DNA from 2 places in the Marinobacter sp. NSM genome. Region 2 is predicted to be linked to the other one. Evidence: predicted binding sites of a transcription regulator. Region 2 holds the regulator's gene; the other holds the start of a gene.
What was found. Region 2 encodes sigma-54, which starts transcription at its own class of promoters, with help from an activator protein. Its sites were predicted from a motif close to ANTGGCATNNANNTTGCTNT; they were not measured.
Positions count from the first base shown of each region.

Region 1: a site for sigma-54 is predicted at 1,981-2,000, ahead of ACTZWX_RS01875 (PEP-CTERM sorting domain-containing protein). Genes of this name have one in related genera too.

Region 1 covers NZ_JBQTCK010000001.1:388,640-393,058, forward strand. The annotation lists gene xrt (exosortase) at 1-136, shown strand, start outside; gene ACTZWX_RS01870 (glycosyltransferase) at 133-1,194, opposite strand; gene ACTZWX_RS01875 (PEP-CTERM sorting domain-containing protein) at 1,262-1,930, opposite strand; gene ACTZWX_RS01880 (PA14 domain-containing protein) at 2,076-4,040, opposite strand; gene ACTZWX_RS01885 (tetratricopeptide repeat protein) at 4,161-4,419, opposite strand, start outside.
Region 2 covers NZ_JBQTCK010000006.1:232,593-237,011, reverse strand. The annotation lists gene rapZ (RNase adapter RapZ) at 1-748, opposite strand, end outside; gene ptsN (PTS IIA-like nitrogen regulatory protein PtsN) at 789-1,256, opposite strand; gene hpf (ribosome hibernation promoting factor) at 1,355-1,657, opposite strand; gene ACTZWX_RS14440 (RNA polymerase factor sigma-54) at 1,733-3,268, opposite strand; gene lptB (LPS export ABC transporter ATP-binding protein) at 3,453-4,178, opposite strand; gene lptA (lipopolysaccharide transport periplasmic protein LptA) at 4,186-4,419, opposite strand, start outside.

The sequences.
Region 1 (4,419 bases), on a different contig from region 2:
TCCGCGAGAGGATGCGTCCTTGATAATCTATGGGGTTTCTTGCGAAGACTGTAACGGGCTAGAGCGACTGGAAGAATTGATCTTGGGCACATTCAGTCGTGTTGTCGAATCTATAGATCAACATTATGTTCCCTAACGAGAGTATTTATCGGCAGGTTGTTCGACCAAATCGCTGACAGCTACTCGGAGGTTTTCAATAAAAGCTTTGTGGTTTGAGGAATACCATTGTTCGGCATTGGCTGAAGTCCTCTCAAGAGTTTCCTGTGTTTCGTTTATGGCGGTGTTGATTGTCGTATCAAGGCTTTGTTCTGAAATCATGTACCTGGTTCCCAGCCGAAAGGTTCGGGTATTGTTTGGCTCTACCAGGTAGCCTCGGCTTTTGTCAATCAGTTCGTTCATTGGTGGTGCGTTTGTGGTGATGGTAACACAACCGTTTTCGAGAGCTTCCGCCAGTACCTGTCCGTAACCCTCTACCTCAGACGGTAGAATTGCAAATCCTGCTTCCTGCCAGAGTGCTTTCATTTCCTTGTCTGTGAGATTACTCCGGATCTCGATGTTCTGGTGGGGATAATCAGAGCTATCTACATGTTGTGAAACCACTACCAGTTTTGGCCATTCGGGGTGGCGCGACCAGCAAGATAATACTGCTGTGGTTCCTTTGAACTGACTGTTACCTGCTACATGCAGCGCAAGGCGATAATTTTTGTCGGAAGTACAAGGTCCGGATATCGCGGATCCGCCGGTAAAGCCAATATGCAACACGTCCGAATGGCAGCGCGAAAAGATCTCGGCAGCGTGTTGAGTCTTGCAAAGAATTCGGTCAATGCTCTGGAGATAGGGTATACGGGATTCAATAAACCACTCTTGGTTTGGAATCAGCCAATGGCGTTTACCTCGGCGTAGTTGAGATATTCGGGGGTTTTCAAGGTGGATTACCAGGTCTGATTTTGATTGTCCTGATATCGATTTGGCGATACCGTTTCGTAAAGCATAGTAAAGGCGCCTAAAGGGTTTAGGCAGATATTTACTAAGTAATTGGTACCGATAATGTGATAGTTGGTTTTGCCATTCCGGTGTTGGTGGTAATGGGTCTACTTGGCAATTATGCCCAAGAGAATTAAGTGCAGACTCAAGGATAAGAGCATCTTTTCTTAACCCACGCCCACTGCTGGCATAAACGATGAGGATGTCCATGGGTGACCACCAGAAAGAGAAAAGCCCTGCGAGGGCAGGGCTTTAAAGCGTAGCACAGAGTTGCATGTCAGGCTTTTTTACGACCCTTCATACGCACTGCGATACCGGCGAGGCCGAGGCCCAACAGAGCCAGGGTGCCGGGCTCAGGGACTTTGGAGGCTTTCACCATGACCAGCATATCGTCGTGGTTATCATCGACTTGGTTGTTGTCGTCCAGACTCAGGATGAACCAATCTTCTCCCACCTCAAAGATAGAGAAGTTGTAGCCACCGGCCAAGTTCCCTGCGCCTTGGTTAGACACCGAACCTGCAAATGCACCCCAAGCGTCTGAGGAGAAGCCAAAGTCAAGCTTGCCAAGTCCGCCACTGTAGATAACACTGAAAGTGTCTCCAAGTGGGCTGGTTGCGGTATTAAAGACTTCTGAACCCTCGTAGAGGAATGAGCCGGTATAACCCGCTTCCTTACCCAAATAGGTGAAAGTCAGCTTGAATGGATCTTCCGATACGGATGCCAGTGAGTGTGAGAGCAACACAGTATCAGTGGTGTCGTAATACTGGGGGCCAGTAAAAAGCCCACCGGGAATGCCTGTGCCATTCGCGTAATCGTTGTTTCCTGGGACGCCGACAGGGGCTTCAGCGGGGGCAGTGTTCGCCACCGTATCAATATAAGCCGCCTGTGCCAGTCCTGAAACACCCATGACGGCTGCCAGTGCGATGCCTTGCATAAGTTTGTTCATTTGAGTCACTCCTCCAGTGAGTGGTCGAATTTTTACAACACCCTTTGACCAAAGCAGATAGCGTGCCAGATTTTAACCCATTGATTTTAAGGAATTAATTCTTTCTTCAATCTGGACGATGTAAATTAATTCGACGATCTCTCTTTTACTGCACACTGTACTGAACTGGATCTGACGGTTCGCTACTCAGTCCGTTGGTGTCAATCACCCTTATAGTGAAGTACCAATCTCCCGAGGAGAGCCCTTCTATCCTTGCTTCAGTTGTGCCCGCTGGAACCTCCAGGATCTGGGGCATGTTTGTTGGCGCTTGGCCGTAGTTGATCAAATACCCGGAGATTTCGCTGAGTGAGATACTGCTGCCGTCTACGCGTGTAAGGGGCGGAGTCCAGGATAGCGTGACACTGCCCGCGCTGGCGCCATTATCAGATGGTTCGCTGGTTACCGGCGCATCCGGTTCAGATACGGTCTCAAGTGTGTACGGGTGAAGTCCTGACTGGTAAGCCTGCAACACGGTAATACCGCTGTCATTAAAGACTTGATCGGCGACAGGTTGTAGCAGCGGTAAGCCGAATCGGAGCTTGTACAGGTCGTCTATGCCGTCGTTGAGTGAGCTGTCGCTGGTGGGGCTATCAAGAGAGAGGGTTTGCACCACGTTTTCCGGGTTAAGGTTTTGCCCGGTCGCTGTATCGGATATCACCAGACTCGCAGAGGCATCCCATCCTGATTCGAAATATTCCATAGTTACCGCTACGGGAATCTCGGCCGGGAGGCTGGCTGTACTGGTATAGGTGGTGGCGGATTGGTTTTTCCACTGATTGATGACCAGGTTGCCATCAAGGAAAAGGCGAACACCGTCATCCGTTCTTGTGGCAAACGTGTATTCGCGCATGCCTTCCGTGTGCGGTGGAGTAAACCAGCCCTGCCACCGAATACTGAAATTATTATTGGGCATATTGGCAGACGGGCTGCCACTTCCCCAGTTGAAATTAATGGCAGTGTCTCGCTGAGTGTAAACAAAGCTGTCAAAGTTTACGCCTGTGAAATACTGGCCAACGTATCCTGGCTGGTAGGTTGCTTCAGGTGCAGGGAAATCCTCAGGATCCAGTGGGTTTGTGCCCGCCAGGTATTCCTTGAGCACAGAGTATCCATCTCCATCCAGGTCCCGTGACGCATCGGTTGGATCTGTGGGATCGAGGCCATAAGCGTATTCGTAACCGTCGGGGATACCATCACCGTCGGTATCTGCAAGGCTGGGGTCTGTGCGCGCCCAGAATTCGTCCAGTGCTGTGAGCAAATCTCCGTCGGTGTCTGACATCGCATCCGTTGGATCTGTCGGGTCCAGGCCGTAATAGATTTCCCAATTGTCGTAGAGTCCGTCGCCATCTTCATCCAGCGGTGGATATTGCGCGTTGTATGATAAGCCTTTTTCGCCATCGAAAAAGCCAATACGGTAGCCGAGTTCGTAGGCTTCTTCGGTGGTCAGTTTGGGTTGGGCGCCTGGGGTTGTTTGCGCAAAACTGTGCAGGTAAGGGCTGTCGATCACCTGTTGATTCAGTCCGGGCCCGGACCAGGCCACGGTAAAGTGGTCATCCCAGCCACCTTCTTTGTGTCTCAGCTCGAAGTAGTATTTTTGCCCGGCCTCAAGGTAATGAATGCCCGAAGTTTGCGAGCTGTAGCGGGTGAAGTTATCCAGGGGGGTCGCCATGGTTGAGGCGATTCGAACGATATCCTCAGGGGACTGGGAGGGGGAGAGCCAGAGCTGGGTTTCGTCGTCACCTGCAATGTAGAAGGTGTATCCACCCGTCGCGGGCGGTTCCACATAGCCGCGGATCAGGGTGCCGTAGTTGTTAGCCCGGCTCGCTGCGCGCATTAATTGATTCAGTTCGGTGATTTCATCAGGTGAGTCCGGAAATTTTTCGGCATCTACCATGCTTTGAACATAGTTGCCCGATATGCCGTCAAAATACCAGACATCCACCTTTCCCGGTTCGCTGACTTCCGGAATAGCAGCAGTAGGCGGTAACTTTTCAATGTCCCGAAACTGCCAACTCTGGCAACCACCGAGAAAAACCACCACCACACCCAGGCCGAGAATCTTCTTGGCAGCCATAACTCACCTTCCTTGCGCAACGATACATTGTGTAAAGTATTGTTGCAGTATGTTATGGCTGCCACTCGGTCTTAGGAACGTTTCGCTATCTGCCCTTTGCGCTTATAGCGTTACTCTCTGTCAGGCCTCGTTATCCAGTTTGGTCAGAATCCGCCGGGCGTCGTCATCCCTGCCGGCTGCGCGGTATGCTTCAACCAGATGCATCGCAATTTCCCGGGAGGCTGGGTCCAGCTCATGGGCCTTTTCAAGAATTCCAAGGCTTTGTTGGCGCTCACCGGATTCAAACAGTATCCAACCATAGGTATCCGCCACTGCTGCACTGTCTGGAACCAACTCGTAGGCCTTCTGGGCGGTATCCAAAGCGCGATTGTCACCAGCC
Region 2 (4,419 bases):
AAATGGTCATGTAGCTGCGGTTGCTGTCGGCAAACGAGGGCAGCCAGGTATCCAGGAAGCGGATCAGGTCGTCCACCATTTGCCCGGTGAGAGGTTCCCGCTCGAGAAATTCGATAACCGGCTGATCGGTACCGACGTATTTGCGCAGGCTAGTGTCCCAGTATGGATTGGGCAGGCAGCGCACATCGAAAACGTAATCGGAATCGACCGGTACGCCATGCTTGAAACCGAATGACTGGAACAGCAGAGCAAGCTCCTGATCCTTGCGACCGACCACTCGCTGTTTGACCATGTCGCGCAGTTCATACATCGACATGCCGGTGGTGTTGATGTAAAGGTCTGCCAGTTTTGACAGCGGTTCCAACAGTGCCTTTTCGTTGGTGATGGCTTCTCGGAGGGAGGTGCGGTCGTCGCTCAGCGGGTGCTTTCGGCGTGTAGCGTGGAACCGCTGCAGCAGAGATTGTTCATCGGCATCCAGAAAGATAATCTCGACAACGACTCCCGCATCGCGAAGCTGGCGATAGATTTGTTCGAAGTTGGCCAGTTCGGCAGACAGGTTGCGGGCATCGATGCTGACGGCCATTTTCCGGAGTCGCCCCGGCGTTTCCTGTTGCGCCGCTTCCCGGGTCAGCGGGAACAGCAGTCCGATGGGAAGGTTATCAATGCAATAAAAACCCAGATCTTCGAGCACATGCAACGCAGTACTCTTACCCGACCCGGATCGGCCACTGACGATGATCAGTTTCATGATGGACGCTCCTGCCTGCTACTGTTGGTGCTACTGCTTATCAGGATGCCGCCGTCATGCGCTGGTAAAGGGAGGCTGCATCCTGGCACTGGCGAAGCTGTTCACAGAACCCGTTGTCGTTGAATTTCTCGGCCAACTGGCTTAGCAGCTCCAGATGTTCACTGGTGGCTTCTTTGGGCACGATCAAGGCAAACACCAGGTCGACCGGCTGATTGTCGATAGCATCGAAGTCGATGCTCTCTTCCAGTGTCATCAGCACGCCGATCACACGGTCCAGCCCCTCCAGCCGGCAATGGGGTATGGCAATACCCTGGCCGATACCGGTGCTGCCAAGCCGCTCGCGAGAAACCAGATTGCTGAAAATCTCGGTGTCGCTGAGGATTTCATCCTGATGATGAATATGCTCTGCGATGGTTTCCAGTACCCGCTTCTTACTGGAGGCCGGCACCCGGCACAGCGTCAGTTCGGGAGCCAGAATGTTGTCGATGGTCAGGGATGTATCGCTCATGGATCGACTGTGATTCCGTAAAAAAAAGGCTGCGGCCGGTATGCCCCGCCGCAGCTCGTATCATTGAAACACCCGGTACGGTGGTGCTATGAGTGCGCTCAGCCGTTGCCGTGCATCCTGTCTACGTTCTTTTCTTTGTGCTTGAGGATCTGGCGGTCCAGCTTGTCCACCAGCAAATCAATTGCGGCGTACATATCCTCACTCTCTGCCTTTGCATGGATATCGCCACCGATGACATGCAGGGTGGCTTCAGCCATCTGACGTACCTTCTCAACTTCCAGCGTCACCTGACAGTTACTGATGTGGTCAAAGTGACGCTCCAGCTTCTCGAACTTGGTGTTGACGTAATCCTTCAATGCAGGGGTCAGTTCTACGTGATGGCCTGAAATGTTGAGTTGCATAGGCGTCTCCTGTTGTCATCATGCCGGTGTTGCCACCGGGCTGCGTGTCCGGTGCTTCGTGCACCGGAAAAAACATTAAACCAGTCGTTTGCGCTCGTTTGAAGGAGGGATGTGCATGGCCTCCCGGTATTTGGCAACGGTGCGCCGGGCCACATTGATGCCCTGTTCTCCAAGCATGGCTGCAATCTTGCTATCGCTCAACGGCTTTTTTGGAGTTTCTTCTGAAATCAGTTTCTTGATCATCGCACGAATAGCAGTGGAGGAACATTCTCCGCCCTCAGCGGTACTGACGTGGCTGGAGAAAAAGTACTTCAGCTCGAAAATGCCGCGGGGTGTGTGCATATACTTTTGCGTGGTGACCCGTGAAATGGTGGATTCGTGCATTTCTACGGCCTGGGCGATATCCGAGAGGATCAGCGGCTTCATCGCTTCCTCCCCCTGGTCCAGGAAACCCTGTTGGTGCTCAACAATCCGGGTGGCGACTTTCAGTAGCGTTTCATTGCGGCTTTGCAGGCTTTTAATGAACCACTTGGCCTCCTGCAATTGATCCCGCAGGTAGGTGTTATCAGCACTGCTATCGGCGCGACGGATCAGCGATGCATAGCTGGCGTTGACCCGAATTCTCGGGGCGATCTCCGGGTTGAGCTCAACACGCCACCGGCCTTCGTGTTTTCGGACGATGACATCTGGTATCACGTAATCCGGCTCCGCTCGGTCGACCACGTCACCCGGGCGGGGGTTGAGGCTGGTAATCAGGGCCAGAACCTCGCGCAACTGATCTTCTTTGAGTCTGCTGCGGCGCAGCAGTTGCGCGTAATCCCGGTTGCCCAGCAGATGCAGGAACTGGGTAACCACCAGGCGGGCCTGTCGAAGCCAGGGGGTATCTGGCGGCAACTGGTTGAGCTGAATCAGCAGGCATTCCTGCAGGTCCCGGGCGAACACGCCCGGCGGGTCGAAGTGTTGTAGCCGGTGCAGGACCGCTTCTACCTCGTCCAGCTCAAGGGGGTCTTCTTCGGTTTCGTCCTGCAGGCCGGAATGGATTTCCTCAATCGGTGAGGTCAGGTAACCGCGCTCGTCCACAGCGTCCATCAGGGCGTGGGCGATTGCCTGGTCACGCTCGCTCATGGGGGTGAGGTTGAGCTGCCATTCCAGGTGGTCCTGGAGGGTCTCGGCCGGTGAATTGCGGGTTTCGAAATCCGACTCGTTCTCATCATCCCCTTTGCTGGCTGGCGCCGGTGCAGACTGGTAGATATCGTCCCAGGCGGTGTCTACGGGCAGGTCGTCGGGGATGTTATCCGGGATGTCGTTTTCGGAGGCCCAGTCCGGGCCATTTTCGTTTTCATCCCAGTCAGAGGCAGCCTCGGTGGCTGGTTCATCGTGGTCGGAATCCCGGTCTTTATGTTCGTCCTGGGTATCGGCATCCGTATCGGGGGTGTCAGACTGATCGTCATCCTCGGAAGTTTCCAGCATGGGGTTGGATTCCAGTGCCTGCTGGATTTCCTGCTGGAGGTCGAGGGTGGAAAGCTGAAGCAGGCGAATGGCCTGTTGCAGCTGGGGCGTCATGGTCAGACTCTGGCCCATCTTAAGCTGTAATGAGGCTTTCATAACCATGGCTCAAGATCCATAAATCAAGGGTGTCCCGGTAGTGACGTTGCCTGCTGTCAGGCAAAAAAAATTGTTATACGCTGGTTACTTGCCGCTCACTGTTACCAGTATAAGCAAGTTCTTTGCCGAGTTTACTTGCTACAGATCATCAAAACAATCAGACCTCGGTCGTCGAGGGGTTTTCTTCCGCTTACAGGTGGAACTCATCACCCAGGTAGACTTCCTTGACCTGCTGATTGGCCAGGATGGCTTCCGCATTGCCGGAGGCGATGATATGGCCGCCGGAGACAATGTAGGCGTTTTCACAAATATCGAGGGTTTCCCGCACGTTGTGATCGGTGATCAGTACGCCAATGCCCTTGTCCCGCAAATGCCGAATGATGTGCTTGATGTCACTGACTGAAATCGGGTCTACCCCGGCGAAGGGCTCATCCAGCAGAATAAACGCAGGTTCCATGGCCAGCGCCCTGGCGATTTCGACGCGCCGCCGTTCACCACCGGACAGCGCCATACCCAGGCTGTCCCGGATATGGGTGATGTGAAATTCCTCGAGCAGTTCCTCAAGTTTGGCTTCCCGCTCAGGCCGTTTCATGTCTTTTCGGGTTTCCAGAATGGCCATGATGTTGTCGCGCACGGTCAGTTTGCGGAATACCGAGGCTTCCTGGGGCAGGTAGCCGATGCCTTTGCGTGCCCGGCCGTGCATGGGCAGGGGTGTGATGTCCTGGCTGTCAATGGTGATTCGGCCGCGGTCGGAAGGTACAAGCCCGACAATCATGTAAAAACAGGTAGTTTTCCCAGCGCCGTTAGGGCCGAGCAGGCCGACGATTTCTCCGGACCGGATTTCCAGAGACACATCCAGAACCACTTTTTTCTGTTTGTAGCTTTTTGCCAGGTTGCTGGCCCTGAGAACTGCCATCAGTAACCTATTCGTCTGTGGGGTTGCTGGAGCCGCGAGGCTGAATCACCATTTCCACCCGGCCAGAGCTCTCTTCCGAAGGCGTGCCGCCTTCTGCAGTGACCACCCTGCGAACGGTGTCGTATTGGATGACGTCGCCACGGAACACATTGTTGCCCTGTTCAATCACTGCCTGGCGCTCGAACGTCAGCCGGTTTTCCGCCGCTGACCAGGTGATGGTCCGCGCCCGGGCGTCTGTCAT